DNA from 2 places in the Comamonas sp. F1-6 genome. Region 2 is predicted to be linked to the other one. Evidence: predicted binding sites of a transcription regulator. Region 2 holds the regulator's gene; the other holds the start of a gene.
What was found. The regulator HrcA, encoded in region 2, represses chaperone genes, less so after heat shock. The targets are predictions, from matches to a motif close to TTAGCACTCNNNNNNNNNGAGTGCTAA.

Region 1 (11,813 bases), on a different contig from region 2:
GGCCAGGATCTTGGCGCAGTAGATGGCAACGGTTTCGTCGAGCTGCAGCGAGTTGCTGGCGCGCCAGAAGTCGTTGTCGGTCAGCAGCAACTGGTAGATGGGCGTGTACAGCTCGATGGCGCTTTGCAGGTCGATGACGTTGAAGCGTCCGCGCGGCATGTCTTCGAGCCTGAGATCGGGCTCGCGGATCATGGAGAAATCGGGTTCGGCCACGGGTACCAGTTCCTGCCCGTTCTCGCGCAGTGCCTTGTTCAGGCGAATCACGAAGTTGAAGAGGTTGAGGTCGTGCTTGAGAAACAGCTCGTCCTTTACATCGTCGATTTCCATGGGCATCAATGGCGCGGTGCTGACCTTGGTCGGGGCATTGGCGGCGACGAAGGCCAGTACCTGGGAGCCCAGATGAAAGTGGCGCATGATGAGCCAGTTGGCCTCTGGCGAGAGAAACTTCTTCATGCCGAAGGCCAGCAGGCGGTGCAGCAGCATGGAGTGCGACCAGCGCTTGGGCAGAAAGATCTTCAGCGCCTGAATGATGATCATGGACAGCCGCGCCAGCGGCCGCATGGCCGGCAGAAAGAACTGGCGCGAGCTGCTGCTGCAGTCGCGCAGCCAGGCGGCCTTGACGTCATCGGGCAGAGGCGTGCTCTGGTCGAGGTAGAGCGCCAGCCAGGGGCTGGGGTCGCGCTCGTCCCAGACATGGTCGTTGAACTCGTTCTTCATGAATCCTCCCGGTGCTTCTTGCTGTTTCTAGTTATCGCTCGGTCAGCACATGTTGGAACTGCATCAGGTACATGGCTGCGGTGTTGCGTGCGGTCTGCAGTATGGCCTGCTGGGCCGTGCCTTCGCTGTCCAGCTCCAGCGCCATCTGCACGGCCAGCAGCCAGCGCTCCAGGTGGTTCTCGTCGTTGGCACCGTGGTATTCGAGAAAGCGGAAGGCATCGGGCGGCAGCGGCAGGCTCTGGCGCAGCAGGGGCAGCAGGCTGGGAACGATGCGCTGGCCCGTGCCTTCGATGATGTAGATGGCGCCCAGCAGGCCGATCGGGCTGGGCGTGGCAGCCAGGCTGTGCAGATAGGCATTGAGCGCTTCGCCGCCGGGGTTGCGGCGCAGGCGGTTGATGTCGGTCTCGGTGCCGCCAGCCTTCAGATAGTCGCTGTGCAGAATCTTGAAGTCGTTCTGCTCCTCGCCTGCATGCAGGTCGATCAGTGAAGCCAGCGTGGCGTAGTCACCGGTCAGCGAGGCCGCGCCTTCGCGCATCCACAGACTGCCTTCGCGCACCTGGGGAATCCAGTGGCTCATCCAGCGCAGATAGTCGGTGATCTGCAACTGGCGCGTGCGCATGCGCTGGAGCAGGGGCGTGCGCCAGACATTGCTGCGGTAATCCTGCCAGATGCTGGCCAGCTCTGTCAGCAGCGGAGCCAGCTGCGATGGCGCAGCGGCCGGGTCATGGGGCGCGGCGATGGTCGAAACATCGGGAAGCGCGTCATCCGCTTGCGCCGTAGTGTGCACGGATTCCTGAGGGAAATTGGCCTCAATCGCTTTGTGTGTCTGCGTGTCAAGCTCTACTTCCCATAGCATATAGCCTGCGGTGAAGCGGCCCGACTCAGGGATGAAGCAGAGCACGGTGTCGCCGGCTTTCAGGCTCTGGCCCTGCTTTTGCAGAAACTCCGACAGCATGATGACGATGGAGGCTGCACCCGTGTTGCCGCGCCAGGCCAGATTGCTCCACCAGCGCTCGCGTGGAATGCTGAGCTGGGCCTTGCCCAGCAGCTCGTCGACCACGGGAATGAAGCGCTCCGACGAGTAGTGGCAGAGAAAGTGGTCGATGCCGCGTTCGGGCACCCAGCCCTGGTGGGCCAGGGCTGCATATTCGTGAATGCAGACATCGAACAGATGCGGTAGCAGGCGAATGTCCTGGCGCAGTGCCAGGGCGCCAGCGGCTTCGGCGTCGCTCCAGGCAGGGAAATCCAGATGGCTTTTGCCGCGATCGGCAGTCATGCCCAGCTGCATGCACACGGGGTAGTCGCCAGCAAAGCTGCGCTGGTGTGTCCACTTGAGCTTGAGGCGCAGTCCGTTGGCCTGGGGCAGGGCCTTGGGGCCGCCCAGCAGCACGGCGCCCGCGCCGTCGGACAGCATCCAGCGCAGAAAGTGGGCGTCGAAATCGGTGTCATAGCCCTGGGCTGCAAAGCGCGAACGCTTGAAAAGGCGCGAGGGCATTTCGCTGGCCACCGACAGGGCCAGCGCATGGGCGCCGCTTTCCACGGCCATGGCTGCGGCCTGCATGGCGCCCACACTGGCGGCGCAGACCCCATGCACAGAAAGCGTTTCCATGGGCGGGGCGGCCATTTCGCCCTGAATCATGCTGGCAAAGCCGGGCATCAGCGCGTCCCCCCCTGAGGAGCCGCTGGACAGAAAGCCGATATCGCCGAGCTTTTTGCCAGCCAGGGCCAGAGTCTCCTCGATGGCTCCGGCTGCCATCTGGGCGTTGCTGAATACCGTCTGGCCTTCACCATCAATGGCGTAATGACGGGTCTGGATGCCGTTCTCGGCCAGGATGCGGCGCTTGATGCGCTCGGAGATGCGGTTCAGCGGTGCGACAAACGCATCCATGCCAGCATTGTCCACCGGGGCACCAGGCAGAAACATGCCGGCAGATTGCAGATAGACGTTGGAATAGGCAACAGGCATAGATCCTCAACAGGTTTTTACTTCACAGCGTCGGGCGGCATCTGCGGCTGGGTTCTTGCCGCGGGCCAGACCAGACCCAATACAAACACGCGTCCCATATAAGGCAGCAGGCCACCTTCGTTCAATGCAGGTGTGACCCGTTGACGGTAAATGCGCTCATGCAGTCCGCTCAGTTCGGACCAGTGGGCATGCGGGCATTCATGGTGCGCGGTGTGCAGGCCAATATTAAAAAGCAGGGGGTTGACCAGGCCTTCAAAGTTGCGCGCGTAGTTCAGCTCGATACCTGGAGTATTGCGCTGTGCTCTGCTCAGCGGCCTTCCATCGGCGTGGGCATGCTGCAGGTAGTTGGTAGCCAGCAGCCAGTGCAGGCCGTGCAACTGGGGAACGATGATGAAGATCAACGCCTTTTGCCAGTCCAGCCAGAGAAAGAAGCCCCAGCTTCCCAGCCACAGCGCGTATTGCCCCATGCAGTAGCGAAAGGCGCCAGGCCAGTGACGGTGCAGATTGTTCAGCCAGCGAAAGAACAGCGGATACAGCACAAAAGCCGCCTGCACCGGGTGAATCAGATAGCCCCACAGATGATTGGTATCGCCGCCCCATTCTGGCCGGTAGGTGCGTGCCAGATCGCACGGTCCATGGCGAAATCGATGGTGATTGGCCACATGGGCGGGCCAGAACACAAAGGTGGGGTGGCCTTGAAGCAGGGTCAGCCAGTAATCGGTGAAGCGGTTGGTCCAGCGTCCCCACCACATGCGCACATGGGTGTGGTTGTGGTGAATAACGCCTATTCCCAATGTCAGAAACAGCTCGATGCCGTAGAGAATGAAGCTGAAGCCATGCCTCCATTGCCACCACACGAGCAGCGGCAGCAGGAGCATGTAGAAGACGGATTGCCAGTCCCGCCAGTGGCGCAGGACTGGATATCGGCGCTGGCCTGGGTGCCTGCTCATTCAGTGACTGGAGCTTTTGGGGGTGTTGTCTGCGACCCGCGTGCGCATGAGCTGGTCCATGAAGGCCAGCGCAAAGCCATAGTTGCCTGCCGGGCGCGCGTGGTGCAGATGGTGACGGCGGCTGGCGGCCAGTGGATGGGTGTCGGGGACTGAGGGAAAAAAATCGTAGTTGGAATGGCCGATCAGATTCAGGATCAGGCTCAACACCGGCACCGAGGCCAGCGACCAGAAATAAAAGTCATGCACCAGCATGGGCAGCAAGATGATGTTGCCCAGCATCAGCGCCTCGATGGGGTGGAAGCTGTAGGTGGACCAGGGGGTTGTCACCACGGAGCGGTGATGGTCGCCGTGATAGCGCACCAGGCGGCGCGTGTGCAGCAGGCGGTGGTTGATCCAGAAGTGCACATCGTTCCAGATCAGCAGCGCAAAGATCTCCACAGCGATGCGCCCGGCACTGGCTGTGGGGGAGAGCTGGGCCCAGCCTAGTTGCAGAAAGCCCCATGGAACGATCATGCCTGTGCCGAAGATCAGTATGGAATGAAAGGACTGGCGCCATTCACGCTTTAGCTGATCGGGCTTGAGCGGGCGCGTATCGAGCGGCCTGCCTATGCCCGCGCGTGCGAGGGCCGCTGTCAGTGCTGCCATGAGCAGGCCGCCCAGCAGATAAATACCCCCGAAAAAAACCAGGCCCAATGCCATGACTTGCCAGGCATTGAGCTGCGTGAACCAGGTACCAGCGTCCATGAAGGCTCCAAAAGCGGTGGCGCTGCCCTAGATACAACAATGCGCCCGACGGCATAGCGTAAACCCATGCCTGTCGGGCGCATGATAAAGGACGCCGCAGTAGCTTCAGCCGATACCCGGAGTAGAGCTCAGAGCACGGAATGTCGAAAAACTGGAGCTGTCCCAGCCGAGAGATGGCCAGCAAGGGCCGTCCCGCAGCTTAGGCTGTCGTCCCCCTCGGGGGAAGCCGCAAAGCGGCTCAGGGGGCGTGTTTACTGCGCCGTGATTCCCTGCTCGCGAATGATGGTGCCCAGCGCCTTCACATCCTGCTGGATGCGGTTGCTCAGGCCCTCGGGCGAGCTGCCCACAGCTTGCCAGCCTTGCATGGACAGCTTCTGGCGCATCTCGGGCGTACGCACGATCTCGCTGACGGCGGCTGCCAGCTTGTCCACATGGGCCTTGGGCATGGATCTGGGAGCAGCCACGGCGTTCCAGATTTCCAGATCAAAGTTGTTGACGCCGAGCTCTTTGAGGCTGGGAAGGCCGGGAGCCAGCGGGCTGCGTGCCGCAGAGGTCACTCCAATGCCGTGCAGCTTGCCGGCCTGAATCTGTGCCATTGCCAGTGCCGGAGGGAGCATGGACAGCTTCAAATCGCCGCCCTGAATGCCGTTGAAAACTTGGGGGTAGCCGGTATAGGGCACGTGCACGGCCTTGATGGCCGAGCGGCTCTTGAGCAGTTCCATGCCCAGATGGCCCACGGTACCGACACCGGGCGAGCCATAGCTCCATTTGTCGCCAGCCTTGGCGGCCGCTTCCATGAAGGCTTTGCCTTGTGGGGCCGACGCGGGGGCTACCAGCACCAGCGGAGCCACGCCGATCAGGCTCACGGGCTGCAGGTCCTTGATGGGGTCATAGCGCACGGCAGGGTTGAGCATCTTGGCAATGGTCATATTGCCGTTGATCATCACGCTGAAGGTGTAGCCATCAGCCTTGGCGACATATTCGCCGGCGATATTGCCGCCGGCCCCCACGCGGTTCTCCACGATGATGGTCTGACCCAGCTTCTTCTCCAATGGCTCGGCCAATGCGCGGGCCGTTAGATCGGGCGAGGAGCCTGCGGGGAAGCCCACGATCAGATGCAGGGGCTTGTCGGGCCAGTTGTCGGCTGCCATGGTGGCCGGAGCCATTGCTGTCGCCACCATGGCGACTCCTGCTGCAACCAGGCTGCGGCGGGACAGGTTCTTCAGGAGGCGCGAAGTGCGAATAGGCATGGCAGGTCTCTTGTGAATTCTTGATGGTTGATGGCTGCCCATGAGTGCAGCATGTCTTTCGACAAATAAAAAACCCGGAAATTATCCGGGTTTGAGGTTCAGCATTTCAGCCTTTTTAAGCCTTGCTGCGCAAGTTGGCGTTTACGCAAACTCGGCCAGCGCTTTTTTCATCTTTTTCATGGCGGCTACCTCAATTTGGCGAATGCGCTCGGCGCTCACACCGTATTCGGCAGCCAGCTCATGCAGCGTCATGCCGCCAGAGCCGTCGTCATTGACCTTGAGCCAGCGCTCTTCAACGATGCGGCGGCTGCGGTCATCCAGGCCCTCCAGGGCCATGACCAGGCCATCGGTTGCCAGATGATCGCGCTGGCGCGATTCAAGCATGGCTGTAGGCTCGTGGCTGGCATCAGCCAGGTAGGCGATGGGGCCGAAGGCCTGCTCTCCGTCGTCGCTGGGAGAAGGATCCAGCAGCACATCGCCACCGGCCAGACGGGTTTCCATCTCGATGACTTCCTCGCGCTTGACGTTGAGCTTTGCAGCAACCGCGTCAATTTCGTTCGAGGTCAGCGTCTCGCGCAGGGCCAGCTCTTCGTCCGCCATGGCGGCATCGGACTTCAGGTCATGCTTCATCGAGCGCAGATTGAAGAACAGCTTGCGCTGGGCCTTGGTCGTGGCGACCTTGACCATGCGCCAGTTCTTCAGAATGTATTCGTGGATTTCCGCCTTGATCCAGTGCATAGCGTAGCTGACCAGACGCACGCCCTGATCGGGGTCGAAGCGTTTGACAGCCTTCATCAGTCCCACATTGCCTTCCTGAATCAGGTCGCCGTGAGGCAGGCCATAACCCAGGTACTGGCGCGAGATGGAGACGACCAGACGCAGGTGAGACATCACCAGACGCCCGGCGGCGTCCAGATCATTGTGTTCTTTGAGCTTGCGAGCGTAGTCCTGCTCTTCCTCAAGGGTGAGCATTGGCATACGATTGACCGCCGAGATATAGGCATCCAGGTTGCCCAGCGGAGGTACCAGCGCCCAGGGGTTCGCGGGCGCCAAGGCAGTAGCAATGGAGCCGGAGGCAGTTTTCATTGCAGGTTTCCTTTCTTCCATGATCTTCATATTAGCACTCCGTTAGAGAGAGTGCTAAAGACAAAGTTCCCACAGCTTTTGTTGGTTTTTGACGGTTCAGGCGGCTCGTGTCGATTCGTGGAGAATTTTTTACATTCCCTTCGACCTCTCTCTTTCCTGGCATCTGCTGTAGTGCACTAGCTTGAATGAGAGGCCAGGTTGTGCAGGCTCGCTCTGATTAACGCCTCCAATGCCTTGGCCGCCGAGCTTCGAGGTGCGTGGCGGCGCATCACCATGCCCAAAGGACGTTGAATTCCGGGGGACGACAAAGGAATCTGCACAAGGCGGCCAGCTTGCAACAGCGATACGGCTGTTTCAGGTAGTGCGCTGATGCCCAGGCCCGCACTGACCAGAGCTCCTATGGTTGCAATATGGTCAACTTCAAAGACGGGAGCGAAATAGAGCCCTTTTGAGTGCAGATCCGCATCAATGTACTGGCGGACGCTGGCAGAACTGGGCATGGAGACATGCGGATAGTCCAAGGTGTTCTCGATCGGGACGGGACCTGCCTGCTTGGATAGAGGATGGTCATCGGGACAGATGAGAAAGAACTGGTCCTCCATCAATTGCTCATAGGCGAGGTCTTCTTGCTTGGGATCTGCTGCAGTGAGTGCAAAGTCGACCTTGCCATCACGAACGAGATCAAACGCAGGGCCCGATAAGGTATCAAGCAAGGACAAGCGTACCCCGGGATGAATCCGCGTGAATTCGGCAAAGACCTTTGGCAGCAGCGAGGCGGCCAAAGAAGGAAGTGCTGCAACCGTCACCGATCCCGTTCTGAGCTGGACGGTGTCCGTCACGGCCCGTAGGGCTCGCTGCGTATCTCGCAAGATCTCCTGGGCATGGGCAATAAAAACATGCCCCGCATCGGTCAGCTCGACAGCGCGAGTGGTGCGCTCAAACAGTCTTGCTCCGATTTGGGCTTCCACACGCGCAATCAGGGCCGACAGCGCAGATTGGGAGAGGTGAACCAGGAGGGCGGCTTGACCAAAGCTCTTGGTCTGGCTCAGGGCTACTACCGCTCTCAGGTCTTTGGTTGATAGATTGGCTTCCACCACAGCAGTATAGGTAGCGGAGCTGCAGCGTCCTGGAGCTCCGCTATCTTCGCTTATTCAGCCTTGATGTCGCTGTCTTTGATCAATCGGGCCCACTTGGCGTACTCGGCGTTGATGATCTTGGCCGACTCGTCCGGCGTGCTGTAGGTAGCAATAGTCCCCTGGGCGAGCATGGAGTCCTTGACATCCTGCTTGGACAGAATCACTTTCAGCGCTGAATTGATCTTCTGAATGACTGCACCTGGAGTTCCTGCAGGTGCCGAAAGTGCAAACATGGAGCTGACCTGCATGTCTGGAAATCCAGCTTCCACGGCAGTAGCGATGTCTGGAATCGAGGCAACGCGTTCTTTGGTCGTTGTGGCCAGGGCCCGGAGCTTGCCTGCCTTGATCTGGCTTTGTGCGGCAGGAACGGTGTCAATCATGGCGTTGACCTGACCGCCGAGCAGATCGGAAAGAGCGGGTCCGCTGCCTTTGTAGGGCACATGAACGACTTCAACCTGTGTCTGACGCTTGAACATCTCGATCGAGAGATGCTGAGGCGAGCCATTGCCTGCGGATGCAAACGTGACGCTGCCGGGGCTGGCCTTGGCAAGCGCTACCAGTTCCTTGACGGACTTCGCCTGAACATTGGGGTTGACCACAAATACCAGCGGAACGGTACCTACGACGGAGATATGAGAGAAGCTCTTATGGATGTCAAAAGGAGTCGCAGCAGGCGTTAGCGCTGCATTGATGGTGTGGCTTGTGAATGCACCCATCAGCAAGGTGTAGCCATCAGCAGGTGATTTGGCGACTTGACCTGCACCAAGGCTACCGCCAGCTCCGGCGCGATTGTCGACGACGAACTGCTGCCCGAGTGCGTCTGAAAGCTGCTTGGCAAGAACGCGGCCGATGACATCTGTCGCTCCGCCCGGCGCATAGGGAACCACCAGCCTCACGGGTTTGGTGGGGTAGTCAGTTTGCGCACAGGCTGCTCCCGATGCACCAGATGCGACGAGGGCGGTTGCAACCAGGTTAATGAGATTGCGGCGGCGCATGCCCGGATTAACGAGTTCTGTGGGTTTCATGAAGTCTCCTTTAGGGTTTTCAGGTATGCGCTTTCTTGTTTGAGCGCTCGATTTTTCTTTTAATCAATAATATTATTAATAATCAGCGCATCAACAATGGTTAACCCTCCCATGACGAACAAGCCAGACCAGCAAGCCACGATTCATCCGGAAGCCGCTTCGAGCGGCATTTCCAAAGGACTCACCAACTATGGTGATCGCGGTTTCTCTCTCTTTTTGCGCAAGGCCTTCATCAAGGGGGCGGGCTATACCGACAAGGCGCTGGACAGACCTGTGATTGGTATCTCGAACACAGGCAGCTCCTACAACCCTTGTCACGGAAACATGCCGCAATTGATTGAGGCGGTGAAGCGCGGCATCCTGATGGCAGGCGGTCTGCCCATGGACTTCCCGACCATCTCGCTGCACGAGAGCTTTTCCCAGCCGACCAGCATGTACCTGCGCAACCTCATGTCCATGGACACGGAGGAGATGCTGCGAGCGCAACCCATGGATGCGGTCGTGCTGATCGGGGGGTGTGACAAGACAGTGCCGGCTCAGCTGATGGGAGCTGCTTCGGTCGGACTGCCGGCAGTGCAACTGGTCACCGGCTCCATGCTCACGGGATCGCATCGAAGCGAAAGAGTGGGTGCGTGCACCGATTGCCGGCGCTACTGGGGAAAATTTCGTGCCGAAGAAATTGATGCTGAGGAAATTTCCGACGTCAACAATCAGCTCGTCGCCAGCGTGGGCACCTGCTCGGTGGCGGGCACTGCCAGCACGATGGCCTGCATTGCAGAGGCTCTGGGGATTGGCATTCCTGGCAGTGCAACTCCTCCAGCGGTTACTGCCGACCGCATTCGAATTGCGGAGCGATCCGGTGAGGTGGCCGTGCACATGGCGCGTGCAGGATTGAGCATTGACAAGATTCTCACGCCTGCTGCCTTCGAAAACGCCATGCGCGTGTTGCTGGCCATGGGCGGCTCGACCAATGCCATCGTGCATCTGGCCGCGATCGCGGGTCGCCTGGGCTACGAGCTGGATCTCAAGGCTTTGGACGTCATGAGCCGCAATACTCCCGTGTTGCTCGACCTCAAGCCGTCCGGCGACCACTACATGGAGGACTTTCATGCAGCCGGCGGCATGCATACCCTGCTTCGAGAGCTCAAGCCCCTGCTGCATCTGGATGCTCTGACCGTGACGGGGCGCACCTTGGGCGAGGAGCTGGAGGCGGCTGGCCCAGGCTTCAAGCAGCATGTGGTCAAGACTTTGGATGCCCCTTTGTATCCGCAGGGAGGCATTGCCGTGCTGCACGGCAATCTTGCCCCGGCAGGCGCCATCATCAAGCAGTCCGCAGCCAACCCCGAGCTGATGGAGCATGAGGGCCGTGCCGTTGTCTTCGAGAATGCAGAGGACCTGGCAGCGCGTATCGACTCGCCCGAGCTTGATGTGCGGGCCGAGGATGTGCTGGTGCTCAAGAATATCGGCCCCAAAGCAGCGGCGATGCCGGAAGCGGGTTACTTGCCCATTCCCAAGAAACTCGCCGCTCAAGGCGTGAAAGACATGGTGCGCGTTTCTGATGGCCGTATGAGCGGCACCGCTTTCGGCACCATCGTCCTGCATGTGACGCCAGAGGCAGCGATTGGCGGCCCCTTGGCCTGGGTGCAAACCGGAGACAGAATTCGCCTGTCGGTGCGCGAGCGCTGTATTGAATGGCTGGTCAGCGATGAAGAGCTGGCTATGCGTCAGAATGCCAAGCCTGTTCAAGTTCCTGTGGCAGAGCGTGGTTACGCGCATCTGTTCAAGAAAACTGTTTTGCAGGCTGATCGTGGCGCAGACTTTGATTTCTTGACCGCGACGCAGCGCAAGGGTTCGATTCCAAGGAGTTAAGTTCATATGCCGACGGGCGCTTTTGCCAAGGAGCGCCGTCCATCCGAGGACGGTGCATCCGTGATTGCCGCGACATTGGAGGAAGACATTGTTCTGGGCCTCTTGGCTCCCAGAGTGCGTCTTGTCGAAGATGATCTGATGGAACGGTTCGCAGCCAAACGCCATGTGGTGCGAGACGCTTTGGCTCAGCTCGAAAGCGCTGGCCTGCTTGAGCGCAGGCGCAATATTGGCTCCATGGTGAAGGCTTTCAGCAGAGATGAAGTCATTCATCTCTACGAAATGAGAGAGCTGCTCGAGCTGGAGGCTATGCGCAGAATTGCGCTGCCTCTGGACCGTGATGCCCTGGAGCAGCTCAGGCGCATTCAGACCGGGCATGACGCAGCTATCCTGCAACAGGACCCGCGCGGCATTTTTCGGACCAACCAGGAGTTTCATCGGCTTTTGTTTGCTCAATGCGGCAATGTTTTTCTGTCGCAATCCATCGAAGACTTCGCGCGCCAAACGCATGCAATTCGATTTGGAACGCTGATGTCCAGAGAGCGTCAGCTGCAATCCCAAAAGGAGCATCACGAGCTGCTGGCGGTGCTGGCGGAAGGGGAGGGGGCGAGGGAGCGTCTGATCCGTCTGACGGCAGACCATCTTGTGCCTCCAAGAGATCACTACTTGAAGGCAGAAGAGGCGCTGCTGCCTTGAAGTGCTGATCAGTTCAGGAACATGCCTCGAATATCGTGAGCCGTGGCCAGAGGGCGGCCCAGCGCTGCGGCCCCCTGGCAAACTTGGTCGACCAAGGCTGCATTGCTTGCTGCCGGCTCGCCGCTCTTCAGGAACAGGTTGTTCTCGAAGCCGACGCGCGCATGGCCTCCAAGACTTGCAGCAGCCATCGCGCATGCGTTTTCCTGCGGGCCGAAGGCGCACATCGCCCATGGATGGGCATCGTCATGGGCATTCAGGAATGGCAGCAGATCGATGGGCGAAGAGGTCTGGCCCGCCGAGTAGCGGCCCAGTACAAACAGCAGAAACCATTTGTTTTCCGGGATGACGCCGCTTGCAAGCAGGCGCTGCCAGGCCTG
Region 2 (11,813 bases):
TCCGCGCGGAGCCGGCATGGCAGAAGGAGCCAGACAAGGTGACTCATCGTCATCGAGTTTGAAGGCCCCCACCGCCTGCTGCAGATCCTGCGTACGCGCATTGAGCGCAGCAGCGGCTTGCGTGGCCTGCATGACCAGGGCGGCATTTTCCTGATTGGTGCTGTCCATGTGAGCCACGGCCGTATTCACATGGGCGATGCCCTCGCTTTGCTGCTGCAGCGCACCGGAGATTTCGCTCAGCAGACCTGTGACCTGACCTACGGACTGCATGATTTCCTTCATGGTGCTGCCGGCCTGGCCCACCAGGCCAGAGCCGCTTTCCACCTGAGTCACGCTGGCCGTGATCAGCTCCTTGATCTGTTTGGCCGCTTCGGCACTGCGCTGCGCCAGCGAGCGCACCTCGCTGGCCACCACGGCAAAGCCACGCCCCTGCTCTCCGGCGCGGGCCGCTTCCACGGCCGCATTGAGGGCCAGGATATTGGTCTGGAAGGCGATGCCTTCAATGACCTGAATGATGTCCACAATCTTGCGCGAGCTGCCGCTGATGGCATCCATGGTGTGAACGACCTGGTCCACCACATCACCGCCACGTCCGGCCGTGGCCGATGCAGTGACTGCCAGAGAGCTGGCCGAATGAGCGCGCTCTGCGTTCTGGCGCACTGTGACGGTGAGCTGCTCCATGCTGGCTGCGGTTTCGGTCAGCGCGCTGACCTGCTGCTCGGTGCGGCTGGAGAGGTTGATGTTGCCCGCATCGATTTCATAGGCCGAAACGGCCAGTGAATCGGTGGACTGCTTGATGCGACCCACCAACTCGGTCAGCGTGTCTTCCATGGTGCTCAGCGCAGTCAGAAGACGACCGAACTCGCCTTCGGCATTCGAAGAGAACTCCTTGCTCAAATCACCTGCTGCCACGGTCTCGGCAATCAGGATGGCTTCCTGCAATGGCGCCACGATGCGGCGGCGCAGGCTGATCCAGGACCACGTGCAGGAAATGCAGACCCAGGCGCCCAGTGCCAGCAGCCACCAGCGCGAACGCTCGACCTCCGCCATCAAGTTCTGCGACTGCTGCGCCGTGAGCGATCCCGCCTTGAGCACCTCCAGCACATCAGACATCGCTGACCAGGCAATTCCCATCAAAGCCAGGACAAAAACACTGATGCTGACAAATGCAATCACCAGTCGCTTGCTTACCGTCATATTGATCCCCTTGCCCTGTCCTGCCGAACGCCGTGTTATGTATTGATTTCGTCAACCCGCACAAAACCTGTTCCGCTGTGCAGGCAGCAACCACGGATTTGCGCGAGTTGCATTTTGCAACATCTGGTTTACCACACAACTATGTGCAACCCGTATTTCTGCAACAGCAAACGGCTTGTCCCGGTACAAGACAGCAGCTTGGCGCGGCGTCTGAGACAATCAGTGCGTGGAACTCATCGAACTCATACAAACCGTACTGATTTACGCACTGCCCGTGCTGTTCGCCATCACCATTCATGAGGCGGCGCACGGCTATGCTGCGCGTCACTTTGGCGACAACACCGCAGCCATGATGGGTCGCATCACGCTCAACCCCATCAAGCATATCGACCCCATCGGCACCATCTTGATGCCGCTGCTGCTGTATTTCGCTACCTCGGGCGCGTTTCTTTTCGGCTATGCCAAGCCCGTGCCCGTGCGCTTTGACCATCTGCGCCACCCCAAGCGCGACATGATCTGGGTAGCGCTGGCCGGCCCTGCCTCCAATTTCGTGCAGGCCGTGTTCTGGGGCCTGCTGCTGATCGTCTTGGTAGGCACAGGTCTGCACGAGCGCTTTTTCCTAGAGATGTGCCGCGCCGGCATTCTGGTCAACCTGGTGATGTGGGCCTTCAATCTCTTTCCGCTGCCGCCTCTGGACGGTGGCCGCATTCTGGTCGGTCTGCTGCCCTGGAAGCAGGCGCAACTGGTGGCGCGTGTCGAGCCCTATGGCTTTTTCATCGTCATGGCACTGGTGATTGCCGGCGTGGTCGGCAGCTACTGGCTGCGCCCGTTGATGAGCCTGGGCTACTCGGCCATCGATCTGATCCTCTACCCCTTCATGGCCTTGCTGCGCTGAACCCAGCGCCTGGTCTGCTACTGATATCTGTTGTTGATCCCTATGAGCACCACCCGTTTTCTGACCGGCATCACCCCCAGCGGAACCCCACACCTGGGCAACTACGCAGGCATGATGCGCCCCGCCATCGAAGCCAGTCGCGACAAAAATGTGGAGAACTTCTACTTTCTGGCCGACTACCACGCGCTCATCAAGTGCCAGGACCCCGAGCGCGTGCAACGCTCGACCATCGAAATCGCCGCCAGTTGGCTGGCCGCTGGTCTCGACCCCGAGCATGTGACCTTCTACCGCCAGTCGGACATCCCCGAGATTCCGGAGCTGACCTGGTTCCTGACCTGCGTGACCGGCAAGGGCCTGCTCAACCGCGCCCACGCCTACAAGGCAGCGGTGGACAAGAACAATGCATCCGGCAGCGAACCAGACGACGGCGTGACCGCCGGTCTCTTCATGTATCCCGTGCTCATGGGCGCCGACATTCTGATCTTCAACGCCAACAAGGTTCCTGTGGGCCGCGATCAGGTGCAACACCTGGAGATGGCGCGCGACATGGCGTCGAGCTTCAACCACATCTACGGCGGCGAGTACTTCACGCTGCCTGAGGCCGTGGTGGAGGAGTCCGTCGCCACCCTGCCCGGCCTTGACGGCCGCAAGATGAGCAAGAGCTACAACAACACGATTCCGCTGTTTGCGCCACGTGAACAACTCAGGAAGCTCATCAACAGCATCACCACCGACTCGCGCGCCCCCGGCGAGGCCAAGGAAGTCGAAGGCTCCGCCCTGTTCCAGATCTATCAAGGCTTTGCCAGCGAAGAGGAAAGTGCCGCCCTGCGCCAGCAATATGCCGAAGGCATTGCCTGGGGCGATGCCAAGCAGATCCTGTTCGAGCGCATCGACCGTGAAATCGCCCCCATGCGCGAGCGTTATGAATACCTGATTGCCCACCCGGCAGAGCTGGAAGAGATTCTTCAGGCCGGTGCCATCAAGGCACGCAAGCTGGCGACTCCTTTGCTGCAGCAACTGCGCGGCGCCGTCGGCATCCGCAACCTGGCGCAAGCCAGCAAGGCCAAGACCAAGGCTGCCAAGACTGCACTGCCCCAGTTCAAGCAGTATCGCGAATCCGATGGCCAGTTCTACTTCAAGCTGGTGGCCGCTGACGGTCAGCTGCTGCTGCAAAGCCTGGGTTTTACCGCCCCCAAGGAAGCGGGGCAGAACATCGCCCGGTTGCAGCGCGAAGGCGCGACGGCTCTGGCCGCCATCAAGCCGTGCCTGCAGACACTGGATGGTGTCAGCGATGACCTGGTGATCCAGGCTCTGGAACAACTGCGTGAGGCGGCCGAGCAATAGCTCCTCGCAGCCCGATGGACGCTGCCTCCGAATTCAAAGGACAGCGTGGATGTAATCCTTCGCACTAAAGGAACTACCGATGCGTATTGCTGCTCTGGATGACGATCCGCTACAACTGGAACTGTTGCAACAAGTCGCGACGGAAGCCGGACATAGCTGTCACTCTTACCTCAAGGGGGCCGCCCTGCAGCAAGCCCTGCGCCGCGAAAGCTTCGATTTGCTGCTGATTGACTGGGAGCTGCCCGATAGCAGCGGTCCGGATATCGTGCGCTGGGTGCGCGAGCAGATCAGCAAGGAAGTGCCGGTCATCTTCGTGACCCACCGCAGCGAAGAGGCCGACATTGTCGAAGGCCTGGCCAGCGGCGCCGATGACTTCATGATCAAGCCCATACGTGCGGGCGAGCTGCGTGCTCGCATCTCCGCCCTGCTGCGCCGCGCCTATCCGCTGACCGCACAAAGCGTGCTGGACTTCGGCCCCTACCGCTTTCTCACCACCACCAATGGGATAGAGATGGACGGCCAGCCCGTGGAGGTTACGCACCGTGAATACACTCTGGCACTGACGCTGTTCCAGAACCAGGGCCGTTTGCTCTCGCGCGATCATCTGCGCGAAGTCGTCTGGGGCCATAACGCCGAGGTGCAGTCGCGCTCGCTGGACACCCATGTCTCGCGCCTGCGCAATCTGCTGAACCTGCGCGCCGGTCAGCCCTATGCCATTTCAGCCGTTTATGGCTATGGTTACCGCCTGGATGTCCCCGAAGCTGCGCAGCCCGCAGCCCCAGCTGCCTGAGTTCGGCAGCCCCCATAACCTAGCTTTAAAAAATGCCTGATTTACGTCAAAACCTCTTTTCCGTCCACTCCCCGGCGCCCATTCTGGGTGCAGGCATGCTGTGGGTGGCGTTTGGAGGGATGACGGCAACAGGTCTGGCCCATGCCCAGATCACTCCCCGCGGCAACGATGTCATTGCCCACCGCGTGGTGACTGGAGATACGCTGGAGATGCTGGCAGCACGCTATCTGGGCGACCACAAGCGCTGGACAGCGCTGCAAAGTCACAACAAGGTGGAAAACCCCCTGCGCCTGCGCCCCGGTTCGGTGCTGGAAATTCCCACGCGTCTGTTGCGCGCAGCGATGGCTTCGGTGGTGTTTGTGCAAGGCGATGTGCAAAGCACACGCTCTGCGAGCCATCTCGCAGACTCCGTCAACGCGCCGCCTCAGCCCGTGCAAAAAGGCCAGCTGCTGCAGGAAGGCGATTCGCTCCAGGTTCCGGCCAACGCCTTTGTCTCCGTGCGCCTGGCAGATGGCTCACTGGTGCGCGTGCAGTCCGAATCCGATGTCGAGCTGCGCCAGATGCGCCGCAAAGGCCGAGCCGGCAGTCTGCAGTCCATCATCGATCTGCGCGAGGGCGCAATTGAAGCAAAAGTGTCCAGGCAAGCCAATGGCGAGCGCCGCTTCGAGGTGCGCACCCCGGCGGCCTCGACCAGCGTGCGCGGCACCCAGTTTCTGGTGATGAGTGATGACGAGGGCCGCACGGCTGCTGCCGTCGACGAAGGCTCGGTCGCCGTGCAGACGGGCCAGCCCTCAGCCTTGCTCAGGCCAGGTCAAGGTCTGTCCGTCTCCGCAAACGGCCAGATCGGCAAGCCCACAGCCATGCTGGGGGCTCCCGATATTGCGGCCTGGCCCGCTCTTGTCGAAGACGCCAACTGGGTCAGCCTGCCCCTGCCAGCCATGGCTGGTGCCGTGCGCTACCAAGTGCTGCTCGCTCAGGACAAGGAGCTGACCCAGATCGTGCGCGGCGGCATGTTCACAAGGTCACCTGCACGCCTGACGGGTGTCGAAGACGGCAGCTACATTGCGGCCATTCGCGCCATTGACGCCAACGGCATTCCTGGCAAACGCAGCCTGCAAGTGTTGCGCGTCAAAGCTCATCCGGTGCCGCCGCTCTATGAGTCTCCAGCACCTGAAGCCACCATCGGACAGGGCCAGCACGGCCTGCAATGCACCCAGGTGGCGGAAGCCTCGGCCTACCGTATCCAGGTAGCCACCGCCGACGGCAGCTTTGCCCAGCCGCTGATCGACGCCAACGACCTCAAGGACTGCGCCCTGCCTGCCAGTGCGCTGGCCAAGCTGCCTGTCGGCGAATATATGTGGCGCGTAGGCAGCATCCGTAAGCTCGGCAACGGCCAGCCGGATGCGGGTCCTTTCGCAGCCCCGCAAAAGATGAAACTGGCCCTGGCACCCAAATCGCCCGAGCTGGAGATCGGCGGCGCGCCCGGCGAAGGCAGCAGCCATATTCACTGGGCAGGTGAAGAGGGTCAACGCTACCGTATCGTGGTGGCCAGCGACGCCGGTTTCACTGCGCCCCTGATCGACACCTGGATAACCCAGCCTCAGTGGAGCACGCAGGATCTGCCTCCTGGCACCTACTATCTGCAGATGCAGGTCGAGGATGCCAACGGCCTGCGCAGCAATCTCTCTGTCGCGCGCCAATTCCAGACCGGCAACTGGGTGACCTCGTCCGAGGGGCAGGCGCTGACTTCCGGCGACGGTTCACGCCTGATGCGCCAGTAAAAACCATAGCTGCCAGCGCTTGAATTCCATGAAGCTTCATAGGATTCATATCTTGATCGCTTATATGACAAGCGCTGGAAGCTATTGTTTTATGAGCCTCTCACCGAGTCACCCACATGGTTGAAGCGCCCGGCCTGCGTAAAAACCGCTTGCAGGACCTGCGCCTGAGCTGGCTGCTGCTCAGCGCTTTCCTGCTCGGCATGACCTGGTGGCTCAGCGGCCCGGGGCAGCTGGCACGTTTCAACGGCATTATTCAGGACACTTCGGCCTGGCTTCACCAGCGTCCAGCCTCGCCCGATGTTGTCATCGTGGCCATCGACGATGACAGCATCGACAGCATAGGCCGCTGGCCCTGGCGGCGTGCACTGCACGCCGCCGTGCTGGAGCGCATCACTCAAGGACAGCCCCGCGCCATCGGCATGGATGTGGTCTTCGGCGAGGAAGACTGGGACTACCCCGGCGACGATCTGCTGCTGCAACGAGCACTGCAAAAAAGCGGCAACGTAGTGCTGCCCGTCACGCGCGCCGCGCAAAGCGCCGCCACCGCCCCTTTACAGAGCCTTGCCAGCGAGGCTGCTGCTCTGGGGCACACCCAGATGCCTATGGATGCCGATGGTGTGGTGCGACGCTTTTATGCACAGGAAGGCAAGGCCGGCCAGCTCTGGTGGCATATGGCGCTGAGCCTGCACTGCGTGGGCCAGACCACCCGACCCTGCCAACCATCTGCCCCACCTCCAGCAGACTCGGTTGCAGCCAACTCCTGGCAAAAGCTGCAGCCCCAGTTCATCGCTTTTGCCCGGGCTTCGCGGGACCGCCAGAACAGCCCGGGCTCGCCGTTCACCACCTACTCTTATATCGACATCCTGCGCGGCAATATCCCAGCGGTCGCTTTTCGCGGCAAATACGTGCTGATTGGAGCCACTGCCGCAGGTCTTGGCGAAAAATTCACGGCCCCTATCGGCTTTGATGCGCGCCTGATCTCGAATGTGGAGATGCTGGGCCATGTGCTCAATGGCATCCTTGAGGACACACATCTGGAGCCAGCCACTGCCACGCTCAACCGCAGCCTCAATGTGCTGCCCGTGCTGCTGGGCCTGCTGGCTCTGGCCTGGCTCGGCCCTTCTGGCGGGCTGATTTCCAGCATCCTGCTGGCCTTGCTCAGTCTGTCGATAGCCGGTTTGGCGCCGCGTTGGGGTCATGTGCAGACCGCCCCCGCGGCGGCACTGCTGGGCCTGTCGCTTGCCTACCCGCTCTGGAGCTGGCTGCGCCTGCGCGCCGCCACACGCTTTCTGGCGCTGGAGCTGCGCGATCTGCAAGGCCAGGGCCTGCCCGCCCCCTCGCTCAAGAGCGACGCACTCGATCAGCGGATCGACGCTGTGGAGCAAGCCTCGCGCCAGCTGCGCGCATTGCATCACTTCGTCAGCGAAAGCCTGCGCCAGCTGCCCTCGGCCACTTTTGTCTGCGACCGCGAAGGGCTGCTGCTGCTTGCCAACACGGCCGCGCACCGCTATATCGAGAGCCTGGAGCACAAACTCCAGCAAGGTGACGATCTGGTCGCCCTGCTCCACGGCCTGAACAGCGCCAGCAGCGACGGCGGCCGCGCTGCCAGCAGCACGCCACTGCTCACGCACAGCGCATTGCAGCAAGCTACTCTGTCACGCCAGAGCGAAGGGCGCGACACCCAGGGCCGCCATCTGATGCTGCTGAGCCAGAGCTTCGAGGCACCGCCCACCTCGGGCTGGCTCATCACCCTGGTCGATATCAGCGACCTGCGCAGCGCACAGGCCCAGCGCGACCAAGCCATGCAGTTCATCTCCCACGATATCCGTGCACCGATAGGCTCCATCATCACCTTGCTGGAGATGCAGCGCACAGGCAAGCGCATCGATTCGCAAGATGCACTGTTTGACCGCATTGAGGGCTATGCCCAGTCGTCTCTTCAGCTGGCAGACGATTTTGTGCATCTGGCCAGAGCCCAGCAGCAGCAATACCGCAGCGAAGTCCTGGACCTGGGCCTGCTGGCGGATCAGGCCGTCTCGGATTGCTGGACCCTTGCCCAGCAGCAGAACATGCAACTGGTGTTCGAGCTGCCGGATGCCGAAGCCTGCGTGCATGGCGACCCCGGCCTGCTGCACCGCGCCGTCATCAACCTGTTGAGCAATGCCATCAAATACGGCAAGCCACAGACTGGGGATGGCGGTGCCCAAGTGGAAATCGCCGTTGTCGAGCAAGACAGCCAATGGGGCATCGCCGTGCGCGATCACGGCTCCGGCATGGACGAGGCATCGCTGGCCAGACTCAGCCAGCCCTTCGAGCGCCTGCAGCAACACCAGCGCATGGATGGCGTGGGCCTGGGCCTGGCCTTCACGCGCACCGTGGCACAGCGTCATGGCGGCAGCCTGCAGATAAGCAGCCAGCTGGGCCAAGGCAGCAGCTTCACCTTGCTGATACCCAAAGCCTGAGCCCAGAAACGAAAAAGCCTCAGAACTTTTCAGTTCTGAGGCTTGACGTTTTGTGGTGCGGCTGGCAGGAATCGAACCCACGACCCCTTGGTTCGTAGCCAAGTACTCTATCCAGCTGAGCTACAGCCGCAACAGGGTTGTATTCTAGCAGTGCAAAAACGGCTCTCGAACCAAATCGACAACTTTTTCGCGTTCATGCAAAGAAAAAGCCTGCCATCGATGAAGACGGCAGGCTTTCATGCAGTTTGGTAGGGCGTGGCGGACTTGAACCGACGACCAAAGGATTATGAGTCCTCTGCTCTAACCAACTGAGCTAACGCCCCAACACTGACAACAGCCGTGGCTGCCACCAGAAAAACTTCGCCATTGTAGGGCCTAACGCTTGTGACTCAGAGCATTGCTCACCAGTTTGGATGTGATATCGACAATCTGGATCATCTTGTCGTAGTGCATGCGCGTGGGGCCGATCACCCCCAAGGTGCCGACCACCTTGCCGTCGAGTTCATAGGGAGCACTCACTACAGACAAATCTTCAAACGGCACGGTCTGGCTCTCGCCGCCGATGTAAATGCGCACGCCATCAGCCTGATTGGAGAAGTCCAGCAACCTAAGGATTTGCGTTTTCTGCTCGAACAGGTCGAAAGCGCGGCGCAGATTGCCCATATCGCTGGAAAAATCGCTCACGGACAGCAGATTGCGCTCGCCGGCGATCACCACATCCTCGCGATCATGGTTGCTCATGACCTCAGTGCCTACATTCACCGCTGCCTGCATGAGGCTGGCAACCTGGCCCCGCAATTGCTCCACCTCGGTCTGCAGCCGCGTGCGCACCTCCTCCATTGTCAAACCGGCGTAATGGTGATTGAGGAAATTCGAGGCTTCTATCAGTTGCGAGGACTCGTAATCCACATCCGTGAAGATCACGCGGTTTTGCACATCGCCTTCGGGTGAGACGATGATGACCAGAAAGCGCCGCTCCGACAAGCGCACGAACTCGATATGCTTGAAGACGGAGCTTCGACGCGGCACCATGACCACACCCACGAACTGGGAGAGGTTGGACAGCAGATTGGCCGCATTGGCAATCACCTTCTGCGGCTGTTCAGGCATCAGGCCGGGCGTTACAAGATCGCAGCGGTCCACAGTCAGCATGGTGTCGACAAACAGGCGATATCCCCTGGCTGTCGGCACGCGGCCTGCCGATGTGTGAGGACTGATGATCAGACCCATCTCTTCCAGGTCGGCCATCACATTGCGTATGGTGGCAGGCGACAATTCAAGCCCGGATGCACGTGAAAGAGTGCGCGAGCCGACTGGTTGACCGTCAGCGATGTAACGCTCGATCAGCGCTTTGAGCAATAACTTGGCACGTTCGTCGAGCATGATTTCATTTTAATGATGTAATTTCCCAGATGACATCCACGTTCCACCATATTGCCCTGATCGGCAAGTACCACACACCCGCAGCAGGCGTTCCGTCCGATGCAGCCAGCGAAGCGCTGCAACAGATTGCCGGTTACGTGCGCAGCCTGGGTTGTGAGGTGATTCTGGATACCCAGTCCGCCATCTATGCGGGCCTGCCCGATTACCCGAGCATGGACGTTGACGGTCTGGGCAGGCATTGCGACCTCGGCCTGGTGGTGGGCGGCGACGGCACCATGCTGGGCGTGTGCCGCCATCTGGCGCGCTATGGCACGCCGCTGGTCGGCATCAACCAGGGCCGCCTGGGGTTTGTCACCGATATCGCCCTGGATGAATTCGAAGCCTCCATCACGCCCATACTGCAGGGCGAGTACGAGGAAGACGAACGCACCCTGATGAATGCTCGCGTCATGCGCGACGGCCAGTGCGTGTTTGAAGCCCAAGCCATGAATGATGTGGTGGTCAACCGTGGCTCGACCTCGGGCATGGTGGAGCTGCGCATCGAGGTCGGCGGCAGCTTTGTCTCCAACCAGCGCGCGGACGGCTTGATCGTGGCCACCCCCACGGGCTCCACCGCCTATGCGCTCTCGGCCGGCGGCCCCATGCTGCACCCCTCGATTCCTGCCTGGGTGATGGTGCCCATCGCGCCGCACAACCTCTCCAACCGCCCCATCGTGCTCTCCGACGCTCAGGAAGTGACTATCGAGGTGGTGGGCGGCCGAGGCGACGCCAGCGCGAACTTTGACATGCAGTCACTGAAATCGCTGCAGCATGGTGACCGCATCCTGGTGACGCGCGCCGATCACAGCGTGCACTTTCTGCACCCCAAGGGCTGGAATTACTTCGACACCCTGCGCAAAAAACTGGGCTGGAACGAGGGAGGCGTCTGACCATGGCCTTGAAGCGCATCGTCCTGCGGGACTTTGTGATCGTCCAGTCACTCGATCTGGACTGGCAGACCGGCTTCACGGTGCTTACCGGCGAAACCGGGGCCGGCAAATCCATCATGCTCGACGCTCTGCAACTGGTTCTGGGCGCACGAGCCGATGCACAGGTGGTGCGCGAAGGCTGCCCTCAGGCCGATATTTGCGCAGAGTTCGATTGCCCACCCCATCTTCATGAATGGCTGGAAGAGTCGGGTTTTGCGCAGGAGCAGGATTTGCTGCTGCGCCGCGTCATCGACAGTCTGGGCCGCAGCCGCGCCTGGATCAACGGCTCTCCCGCAACAGCCACGCAGCTGCGCCATCTGGGCGATCAGCTGATCGACATTCACGGCCAGCATGCCTGGCAAAGCCTGACTCGCCCGGATGCAGCACGCGCCATGCTGGATACCTACGGCGGCATTGAAACGGCCCAGCTCAAATCGCTTTGGCTGGACTGGCGCCAGAACCATCAGGCACTGGAGCAGGCGCTATCGGCCCAGGACAATCTGCAACGCGAACGGGAGCGCCTGCAATGGCAGATTTCCGAGCTGGACAAGCTGTCGCCGCGCGCCGAAGAGTGGGATGAGCTCAATGCCCAGCACACACGTCTGTCACACGCGCAGACCTTGATGGACTCGGCCCAGTCCTGTCTGCAACTGCTGGAGGATGACGATGCGGGAGCGGCCACCCCATTGGGCAGGGCCCACCACCTGCTGCAGGACCAGGAGCATCTTGAGCCTGAGTTTCAGAGCATTGCCGACGTACTGGGCTCCTGTGTGGCCCAGTTGCACGATGCCCGTCACTCGCTGCAGGCCTATCTGCGCCGCGCCGATCTGGATCCCGAGCTGCTGGCCGATCTCGATGAACGCCTGTCGCTGTGGATGCAACTGGCGCGCCGCTACAAGCGCACACCCGAGGACTTGCCCACCCTGCTCGAAGGCTGGAAACAGGAGCTGCACCAGCTGGATGCTGCCGTCGATGTGGAGGGGCTGCGCGCCA

Region 1: a site for HrcA is predicted at 6,745-6,771, ahead of rpoH (RNA polymerase sigma factor RpoH). Genes of this name have one in related genera too.

What each region holds. Positions count from the first base shown of each region.
Region 1 is NZ_JBCPWN010000026.1:10,248-22,060, reverse strand. It holds gene AAIL66_RS20845 (hypothetical protein) at 1-717, opposite strand, end outside; gene AAIL66_RS20840 (iron-containing redox enzyme family protein) at 749-2,683, opposite strand; gene AAIL66_RS20835 (fatty acid desaturase) at 2,701-3,633, opposite strand; gene AAIL66_RS20830 (sterol desaturase family protein) at 3,634-4,377, opposite strand; gene AAIL66_RS20825 (tripartite tricarboxylate transporter substrate binding protein) at 4,629-5,627, opposite strand; gene rpoH (RNA polymerase sigma factor RpoH) at 5,769-6,713, opposite strand; gene AAIL66_RS20815 (LysR family transcriptional regulator) at 6,890-7,807, opposite strand; gene AAIL66_RS20810 (tripartite tricarboxylate transporter substrate binding protein) at 7,861-8,874, opposite strand; gene AAIL66_RS20805 (IlvD/Edd family dehydratase) at 8,986-10,743, shown strand; gene AAIL66_RS20800 (GntR family transcriptional regulator) at 10,804-11,436, shown strand; gene AAIL66_RS20795 (3-keto-5-aminohexanoate cleavage protein) at 11,445-11,813, opposite strand, start outside.
Region 2 is NZ_JBCPWN010000001.1:61,178-72,990, reverse strand. It holds gene AAIL66_RS00350 (methyl-accepting chemotaxis protein) at 1-1,197, opposite strand, end outside; gene AAIL66_RS00345 (site-2 protease family protein) at 1,424-2,092, shown strand; gene AAIL66_RS00340 (tryptophan--tRNA ligase) at 2,135-3,436, shown strand; gene AAIL66_RS00335 (response regulator transcription factor) at 3,516-4,226, shown strand; gene AAIL66_RS00330 (FecR domain-containing protein) at 4,322-6,007, shown strand; gene AAIL66_RS00325 (CHASE2 domain-containing protein) at 6,124-8,469, shown strand; tRNA gene AAIL66_RS00320 (tRNA-Arg) at 8,523-8,599, opposite strand; tRNA gene AAIL66_RS00315 (tRNA-Ile) at 8,716-8,792, opposite strand; gene hrcA (heat-inducible transcriptional repressor HrcA) at 8,845-9,852, opposite strand; gene AAIL66_RS00305 (NAD kinase) at 9,882-10,781, shown strand; gene recN (DNA repair protein RecN) at 10,784-11,813, shown strand, end outside.